DNA from 2 places in the Protofrankia sp. Cas3 genome. Region 1 is predicted to be linked to the other one. Evidence: riboswitches for the same ligand, from Rfam matches in the RefSeq annotation. Region 1 holds a riboswitch; the other holds the start of a gene.

Region 1 (5,938 bases):
GCCGCGGCCGGCAACGAGAAGGGGGCGCTGCTGCTGGGCATCTCCCCGTCCCGGCAGGCGGGCGCAACCTGGGTGATCGGCACGGTACTCGCCGGGACGATCGGCATCTTGCTGCGCGGCCTCCTGCCACTGGAGCCCACCGTACTCACCCTCGCCGTCATCCCCGCGCTCGGCGCGGCGCTCGCCGGGGACTTCACCTCCTTCGGGGTGGCCGCGCTGGCCGGTCTCGGCTTCGGGATGTCACGTTCGCTGGTCACCTTCATGGAGACCAGGACGTGGTGGCCGCATGTCAGTGGGCAGCCCCTGCCCGGGGTGCGGGAGGCGCTGCCATTCGTGGTCATCGTCGGGATCATGTTCGTGCGTGGCCGGAGCCTGCCGGTACGCGGTTCGGCGGCCCTCGCCCGACTGCCCTTCTCGCCCACTCCACGCGGTGCGGTGCCCCTGGCAACCGTCGCCGCCGCTGTCACCGCCATCGCCCTGTGCACGCTGAGTTTCGGCTGGCGGGGGGCCATCATCAACAGTCTCATCGGTGTCCTGCTGTCACTGTCGCTGGTGCTGCTGGTCGGCTTCGTCGGCCAGATCTCGTTGGGCCAGATGGCGATCGCCGGAGTCGCCGGTTTCGCGGTCAGCAAACTCGCCGACGGGGCGGGCATCCCGTTCCCGATCGCCCCACTGCTGGCCGCGCTGGTCGCCGCGGTCTTCGGAGCCGCCGCCGCGGTACCGGCGCTGCGCGTACGCGGCGTGAACCTGGCAGTGGTGACGCTGGCGGCCGCCGTCGCCATCGAGGAGCTGGTGTTCAAGAACGACTGGGTGGAGGGCAAGGGCGGCGCAGGCGCACCGGTAAGCTCGCCGGCCCTGTTCGGCCTGCGCTTCGGCCCTAACGATCCGTTCTTTCTCGGTGACGGGAAGCTGCCCAGCGCCGGATTCGGGCTGGCACTGCTGGTCATCGTGGTGCTGTTCGGCCTCGCCGTGTCCAACCTCCGGCGCGGTACGTCGGGCCTGCGCATGCTCGCCGTCCGCGGCAACGAGCGGGCGGCCGCCGCCGCCGGGGTGAACGTGGCGGCGACGAAAATCCTGGCCTTCGGGCTGTCGTCCTTCATTGCGGGAGTCGCCGGAGCGATGATCGGCTACCAGTACGGTTCGCTGACCGCGCCCACCTTCGACGTCTTCACCTCGCTCACCGTTCTGGCCTTCGCCTACCTCGGTGGTATCACCAGCGTGAGCGGTGCTGTGATCGGCGGGTTACTGGCCACCGGTGGGGTCGCCTTCTATACGACGCAGACCGTCTTCGGGGTCGGCAGCGAATTCTCGCTGCTGATCGGCGGCATCGGTCTGGTGCTGACCGCCGTCGGGAACCCGGAGGGAATCGCCGGAGCCCTGCGTGACACCGCCCGGACAGCCGACGGCCTGCTGCGCCGGCATCGGCCCGCGGCTGGGCCCCGGACGCGAGCTCGGACGCGACCGGCTGGCGATGCGGTCGTGGGAGGTGCCAAGTGACCCGATCGACCAGCGGGATCAGCCGTTCGGCGTCGACGCTCAGCGGTCCCGGCCGCACGGCTCCGGCGAACGCGGCGGCCTCCGCCGGGGCGCTGACAGTCGATGGGCTGACCGTACGGTACGGGGGTCTCACCGCCGTGGACGGTGTGAGCCTGACCGTCGAACCCGGCAGGCTGGTCGGTCTGATCGGCCCGAACGGAGCCGGCAAGACCACCCTCCTGGATGCCCTGACCGGCTTCACACCGATCAGCGGCGGCACCATGCGGTTCGGTGGGACCCGCCTGGACCGGATGGCGGCGCACCGGCGCGCGCGGTCCGGTCTCGGCCGCACCTGGCAGTCGGTGGAACTGTTCGACGAGCTGACGGTCGCGGAGAACCTGCGGGTCGCGGCCGAGCCCGCCCGCTGGTGGTCGTTTCTCGCCGACGCGGTACGGCCGGTCCGCCGCCAAGCGGACGCCGTCGCCGAGGCGCTGGCCGCGCTCGACCTCGGGTCGGTCGCTGACCGGCTGCCCACGGAGCTTTCGCACGGGCAGCGCAAGCTCGTCGGAGTCGCGCGGGCGCTGGCCACCCGGCCGTTTCTGGTCTGCCTGGACGAGCCGGCCGCCGGACTCGACACCGGCGAGAGCGCCCGGCTCGGCACGCAACTGCGCCGGCTGGCTGACGCCGGCCTGGGCATGTTGCTGGTCGACCACGACATGGGCCTCGTGCTCGGCACCTGCGACCTGGTCTACGTACTGGAGTTCGGAAAGATCATCGCTCGGGGCACGCCGGAAGAGATCCGCTCGGATGAGCGAGTGATCACAGCGTATCTCGGCACCCGATCCAGCCCGGAGGCCGGTACCGACCGGGACGCCGGGCAGCCGGCCGACTCGATCGAGCTGACCGATATAGCTGACATGACCAATATGACCGAAAACGAAGGGACGCCGTGACCGACGCCCTGCTCGACATCCGCCGTCTCGACGCCGGGTACCTCGGCATCCCGGTGGTGCACGGGCTCGACCTACGGGTCAACGCCGGTGAGATCGTCGCTCTGCTGGGTCCGAACGGCGCCGGCAAGACGACCACCTTGCTGACCATATCCGGTCTGCTACCGGTCATCGGCGGGACGATCGGGTTCCAGGGCCGTTCGATCGCCGGTGCCCGCCCGGACGTCCTCGCTCGACGCGGCCTCGCGCACGTCCCCGAGGACCGGGCACTGTTCATGGACCTGACCGTTCGGGAGAACCTGCGGCTCGCCGGTGGCCGTCGGGCCGCGCACACCGAGCGTGCTCTCGCCTACTTCCCGGCCCTGACGGACCTGCTGCGCCGCCCGGCCGGGCTGCTGTCCGGCGGGGAGCAGCAGATGCTCGCGCTCGGCCGGGCGCTGGCGACCGAACCGGCACTGCTCATGATCGACGAAATGAGCCTCGGCCTGGCGCCGGTCATCGTCGAGCGCCTGCTCCCCGTGCTGCGCCGGATCGTCGACGACACCGGCTGCGGGATTCTTCTCGTCGAGCAGCACGTGCCGATGGCACTCGAGATAGCGGACCGGGGCTACGTGCTCTCCCGGGGCCGGCTGCGGGTCGAGGGCACGGCCGACGAACTCGGCCAGCGCTATGATCTCGTCACGTCCAGCTATCTGGGCGAGGCTCCCGGCCCGGCCGGTGACCAGCCCGGCGCTGACAACGCCGGCACAGATCCGGCGCTCGTGGATACCCGATGCGCATCCGCCGGCCTTGAGTAGGCGGCCCCGCCGTCGGCGCCACCCGGTCGACCCGATTGTCCACAAAGCGCACCAAGCTCTGCGTCAAAATGTGGTTCCCATGTCACGGAAACGTTCCATCAATGCTGGCTGGTTAAAATGAACGCGCGCGCACGCGTATTAATGGTGATCGGTACCGAAATCAATGGTCGATGTTCGACTGTGCGCTTCTTCACCACCCCTTGCCGGCCGACCAGCGGTAGCCGATAGGGTTCCGCCGTGCCTTCGCAACGAGGGCGCGCATCGGACGAAACACGCCGAGTCCTGCCCCGTCCGATGATCGTCAAACCAACGGCAGGAGCGGGGGAACCACTTTCCGGGCGCCAGCGGGCGTCCTTGGGGTGAAGCCGCATGATGCGGCCGGGCATTTCCCAGCCCGAACCCGACAGCTCACCTCGTAGGCGTGGGGAAAGGGCATTTATATGTCCCGTTCGCGCGCCCGCCATCGCGGCAGCAGAGCAACCAGCAGATACACCCGCGCGCTCATCACCATTCCGGCACTCGCCGCCGCCGTCGGCGGTGTCGGCATTGGAATCTCGGGGCCCGCCAGCGCGGCACCGTCGGACGACCAGACGTTGTCGGCAATTGCTCAGTGCGAGTCCGGCGGCAACCCGACAATCGTCAATTCGATAGGCGCCGGCGGACTGTTCCAGTTCCTTCCCAGCACGTGGCAGTCAGTCGGCGGGACCGGTCTGCCGCAGAACGCCTCCGTTGCCGAGCAGTGGAACCGCGCCCGGATGCTGTACGCCCAGCAGGGCACGACGCCGTGGGTTTCATCGCAGTCGTGCTGGTCTGGAAAGGTCGACAGCGTCGCCAACACGGCTCCGACCGCCACACAGTCGCCGTCGGCGGGCTCGGTCGGGAGCGGCAGTGGGAGCGGGAGCGGAAACCCAGCCGACGACGCTCCCTCTGCCGCTAGCCACCACCGGCATTCATACTGGTCGCCCTGGTACCAGAGCACCCAGCCGACTGACGGCTAGACAACAGACGGAAAGGAAACCACCGGCACTCCGGTCGGGCGTCATCCGGCGCCCGACCGCTCGCCGGATTCCGCCACGAGCCGGTACGACTAGATCGCGCTACAAGACGCCGCCGGCATCCGCCGGATCGTCGCCGCGTGCGGGGGTTACGGGCCAGCCAGGCACGGACGGGTGCGTAACGTCCCTGCGGGTCACCGCCAGGAAGCTGACGAAACCGACGATCACAATCGCCAGAACCAGGCTGACCGGCCCGGTGCCCAGTTCAAGGCCACCGCGACCATGGGACACCCCCATCCAGTCGGCGAAGGAGGCACCGAGCGGTCGGGTCACGATGTAGGCAGACCAGAAGGCGAAAATCCCGTTCAGACCAGCCAGCCGGTAGGCCAGGGCCGGGACGGCCATCAGGACGGCAAACATCACACCCGAGGAGAAATAGCCCAGGTGCGCGGTTGTCGCGGTCATGTCTCCCAGGGCGGTACCGAGCGCGAACGTCGCCATGACCGTGGCCCAGTAGAACGCCTCACGACGACGGGTGTGGATACTGTGAATGGACAGGGTCTTCTCGCTCATATACCAGACCGTGAAGATGGCGGCCAGCGCGATCATGAAGAAGGCGGTTGACACGAGATACGGAATGCCAAATCCGACATGCAGGACATCGGCGGCCATCGTGCCGAACACACTGACCATGACAACGGCCGTCCAGTAGATCCAGACAACATATCGACGGACGTAGAACTGCAGCGCCAGCGCGGCCGCCAAGCACACGCCGGCGAGACCGACGGCAATCATCGGGCTGAGTTGGTGGGCCAGGTAATCCGACGTCGTCTCCCCCATGCCGGTGGTCAGCACCTTGGTGATCCAGAAGTACGCCGTCACTTCCGGGACCTTGCTCATTGCGCGTCGAGCACGGTCCCGAAGCACGTTCTGTTGGAGTTGACCTGTCGCCATGGTGGCAACGATGGCACAGCTATCCCCGCGCATCCCCAACCGGGTCGACGACCCCCGCGACGCCGCGTCCCCTATTGCCGGTCGCTCTTAGTCACCGTGTCCGGCTGACGGATGGTAACAAATCCGGCTGAGGTGGCGCAGACGGCTGCTCGGGTGGGGTGAGGATCGCCAGCTCGACCGCTGCGGCCACGGCGACGACGAACCCGATCGCAGCAAGCGGGAGGCAGCCCGGACGGACCTGGTCCCCCAACAGCGCAAACCCCATCGCGGCCGGGATGAGGGTTTCCGCCGCGCCCTGGCTGGCGGTGACAAGCGTCACCGAGCCGCGTTGCAACGCGGCTCCGAACGCACTCAACCCGAGCAGACCGTAGGCCAGTAGTGCCCAGGAAAGGGGGTCGGTGAGGATAGCGCCGAGGGTGTGATCGGCGTCCAACGCCCGTGCACACAGCGCGGTCCCGCCGAACGCCAGCCCCGACAGCGCTCCGAGCACCACAGCGGCGCGCTCTCCCCGCAGGGATCGGCCCGCCGCCGCGCTGGCGGCAACCAGGACGGGAACGAATAGCGCGATCACTATGGTCGCGATGGTGCCCACCGGACGCGGCGGCGCGGGCTGCGCGGTGAGAGCAAGAAGAATCAGGCCGACACCGAGCGCCGCCAGCGCGCGCAGTTGCGCCGGTCCCGGACGGCTGCGCAGGAACACCGCAGCCAGTACCGCGGTGACGCCGGCACTGCCGGCGAGAGTCGCCTGGACCGCGAACAGCGGCAG
Region 2 (3,637 bases), on a different contig from region 1:
CAAAGACAACACTCTACCCGGCGATTGGGGTGACCCCGATGGGGGGTCGTTTGTGCTGGCTTCTCGTAACACCGAGTGATCGGGCCGGTCGCCGTAGTGCTTTTCTGTTGTGTTTGTTGTCACGCAGGTGGGACCGGCCCGACTCGTCCTCGCGGGGTCTATATCAGTTCGCGGCCGTCAGCTGCCGGCTGTTCAGGTGAAGGTGACCCCCCAGGTCTCCGGCCCACAGATTCCGTCGACCGCCAGGCCCTTGTCGGCCTGCAGGCGGCTGGCCGCGCCGGCCGACTCAGGTCCATACCGACCGTCAATTTGGATCTTGTAGCCAAGACTGTTCATCTGGTGCTGCCACGACCGAACGTCCGACCGCACCTGATCGACGAGGTCGGCGGTAAGGGGCGTCGCATCAGCGGAGTTCGACGAGATGTCCGTGCTCACCGTGCGCCATTGCCAGCGAGAGGAACCGCTCCTGCCGTACGAGGGTGCCTGCGACGAGTCGGTGTCGGATGAGCTCGAGTCCGATGCGCTGGTGTCCGGTGCATCCCTGCCGCTGTCGGCGCCCGATGCGCCGGGACTTGCGGTGCCGGCCGGGTTGGTGCCGCCCCCGAGTTGGTCGGCGCCCATGCCCTTGCCGCATGCAGGCCACTGGCCGAAGCCGGAGCGGGCGGCGAGCTTGATCGCGGCCTCATCCTGGGTGCCGGGCGAGGCAGCGCTGGGCAGGCCGGTGTAGCCCAGGCTCTGCCAGGTGCCCAGCGAGAACTGGTACGCGCCGTAGTAGCCGTTGACGGTGTTCGCCCCGTAGTTACCGCCGGACTCGCATTGGCGAAGCCCCTCCCAGGTCGTGGCGGCGCTGGCCGGTTGGGACATCGCGATACCGCCACTGATCGCGGCGACCAGGGCCGGGGTCACCACCATGGCCCTGGTACGGACCCGGACCCGGGCCCGAGCCCGGCGAACTCCACGATGTCGACCACGAGAACGTGTACTGGACATATTGGTAATGCCCTTCCCCACGCCTGCGAGGTGAGCTGTCGGATTCGGGCTGGGACTGCCCGGCCGCTTTCACGGCTTCACCCCGAGGGCGCCCGATATCGACGTCCGAAAGTGGGTCCCCCGTTCCTGCCGCAAGTTTGGTTTTCGTCGAGCGAGGGCAGGATTCGGCGTGCCGCCCGACGTGTCCCCATCGTATCGACGGGCACGGCGCAGACCATAACCAGAATTGCTGGTGGCTGAACAAGCCGTGAATGCGGTTCGTGACTATGCGCACATCGCGCTGTCCACTCTTGCCGTTCCTCGAGATCGACTGCTAACGCGCGCATGCGTGCGCTCAGCTTGCTTGCCGGCGGCCGAAGGAGGCGCGAAACGCGATGTCGCGCCTCCTTTGGCCGGATGGGTCAGCTGGTCAGCGAACGCCCCGCCGAGCGCAGGTCTGCGCAGGCCTGCGCGACACGGGCGGCCATACCGGACTCGGCTGCCTTGCCGTAGCTGCGTGGGTCGTACTGCTTTTTCACACCTACTTCGCCGTCCACTTTCAGTACGCCGGCGTAGTTCTTGAAGACATGGTCGGCGATCGGCCGGGTGTATGCGTACTGGGTATCGGTGTCCACATTCATCTTGACAACGCCGTAGTCCAGCGTCTCGCGGATTTCGGCCAGGTCGGAACCGCTACCGCCGTGAAACACCAGGTCGAACGGTCTGGCGTCGACTGGCAGACCGAGCTGCTGCGCGACATACTGCTGCCCGTCCCGAAGGATGCTCGGACGGAGTTTCACATTGCCCGGCTTGTATACACCGTGCACATTTCCGAAGGTTGCGGCGAGCATGTAGCGGCCCCGTTCGCCGGTGCCGAGAACCTCGGCGGTGCGCCACATGTCCGTCGGCGTGGTGTAAAGTTTCTCGTCGATCGCACCGACGACGCCGTCCTCCTCGCCGCCGACGACACCGATCTCCACCTCCAGGATGATCTTGGCCTGGTGGCATTCGATCAGGAGGCCGTCGGCAATTTTGAGATTCTCCTCCAGCTCGACTGCCGATCCGTCCCACATATGTGAGTGAAACAGCGGATCCCGCCCTTCGCGGAGAACCCGGTCCTTGGAGATCGCAAGCAGGGGGCGCAGATAGGTGTCGAGTTTGTCCGCGGGGCAGTGGTCGGTGTGCAGGGCGATATTGACCGGATACGCTTTGGCGACATGGTGGGCGAACTCGGCGAGTGCTTGCGCGCCGAGGACCATGTTCTTCACCCGGGTGCCGGAGAGGAACTCGGCACCGCCGGTGGAGACCTGCACGATGCCGTCGCTGCCGGCATCGGCGAAGCCCTTCAGGGCTGCATTCAGGGTCTCCGATGACGTAACGTTGATCGCCGGGTAGGCGAATGCCTCGGTCTTGGCCCGGTCAAGCATCTGTGCGTAGACGTCCGGGGTGGCGATGGGCATGGTTGTGGCTCCTGTGGGCAGTAGGAGTTGCGTGTCCGTTAGGTCGATAATTGGCCGATTTGGATATGAACAGCGGACTGGAGTCGCGCGAAGGGTACGATGATCGAGCCTTCGGGGGCAGACAGGCTCGAATCGTGCGAGTGTGGATGGCCTGTCCGGAGCGGTGCTCTATGCCGTCATCTTCACGCTCGTCTTCGTCGACAGCGGCATCCTCGTCGTTTTCTGGCTGCCTGATGACACGATCCTGGTCGCCGCCGGCATGCTCGCGGCCGACCCGGATGCGGGCGTGTCGTCTGGTGCCCCCACGCCCGGGATCCCGCTGGTCGCGACCGCTGGCGCCGTAATGGGTCATGTTAGCGCGCTGCCCTTGGACGGGCCCCGTCTCGAACGGCGTCACGTCCGGATACTTGCCCGTCCTGATGTGTCCTACCAGCACTTTGGCACTCTGGCCCCGCATGTGGCCCGGTTTGTCCGACGGGTGCGGACGTTTGCCCCCTGTTGCCGGGCGCTCCTGGGCGTCACCCGGGGCAGCCGGCCAGGGCCGTTGGTCGCCCGTCCGACACGGCATGTCGTCGGGTGGATCCGAGGTGGCGCCACACTGGCCTGATCTGCTCATGATTATTCGGTTAAAAGCGATACGGGATGGCTCACCGTGCCTAGTACTCGCTACCCTTGTCCCGGATGGAGGGGGCATAGCGCGGGGGGGACCGACCACACGGAAGGTTCCATGGTTCGACATCGCAAGCACCGCCGTTCCCGGCAGGGATGGTCCGGCGCCGTCCTGGCAGTCTTCGTTTTCGTTCTCGCCACCGTCGGGTTGCTCCTGGCCCAGCTCGTCCACGGGGGAGGGCCCGCGGCCGCGACCAGTCCTGGGGCGTCGTCCCCGGCCCTGGTGTCCTCGACGTCACCGGTTGATCCCGCGCAGGGGTCTGTACCGCCACAGACCGTCGATCGTGGCACGGTTGGTGAGACCGTTCACATGCGCACCGCTGTCAAACCTGGCGGGTGGCCGTGGGCGGCGTCGCTCCCACCGAGCTCGCCGCCGTGGTCCACACCGGTCGCGGACGCCACGGCGGGCGGCCCGGCGGCCACAGCCGCTCCGGTCGCTCCTCCTACAGCGGCTACGCCGGGTACCGCCACCGAGCCGACATCGGCAGACCCGGCTTCCCAGGTGGTAGCGCTCACGAACGCCGAACGGGCCAAGGCCG

The links. A riboswitch is a leader RNA that binds a small molecule or an ion and turns the genes downstream of it on or off. The one in region 1 is predicted to bind cyclic di-AMP.
Region 2: linked by a shared signal. The riboswitch ahead of U9983_RS12875 (transglycosylase family protein) and the one ahead of U9983_RS25780 (transglycosylase family protein) in region 1 are both predicted to bind cyclic di-AMP.

Annotation. Positions count from the first base shown of each region.
Region 1 is NZ_CAUVXP010000228.1:252-6,189, forward strand. Features, by position in the region: partial or broken gene U9983_RS25765 (ABC transporter permease) at 1-1,497, shown strand, start outside; gene U9983_RS25770 (ABC transporter ATP-binding protein) at 1,494-2,429, shown strand; gene U9983_RS25775 (ABC transporter ATP-binding protein) at 2,426-3,223, shown strand; cyclic di-AMP (ydaO/yuaA leader) riboswitch at 3,487-3,659, shown strand; gene U9983_RS25780 (transglycosylase family protein) at 3,664-4,221, shown strand; gene U9983_RS25785 (hypothetical protein) at 4,321-5,172, opposite strand; gene U9983_RS25790 (hypothetical protein) at 5,264-5,938, opposite strand, start outside.
Region 2 is NZ_CAUVXP010000057.1:8,727-12,363, forward strand. Features, by position in the region: gene U9983_RS12875 (transglycosylase family protein) at 193-990, opposite strand; cyclic di-AMP (ydaO/yuaA leader) riboswitch at 996-1,168, opposite strand; gene fbaA (class II fructose-bisphosphate aldolase) at 1,392-2,429, opposite strand; gene U9983_RS12885 (hypothetical protein) at 2,572-3,036, shown strand; gene U9983_RS12890 (CAP domain-containing protein) at 3,157-3,637, shown strand, end outside.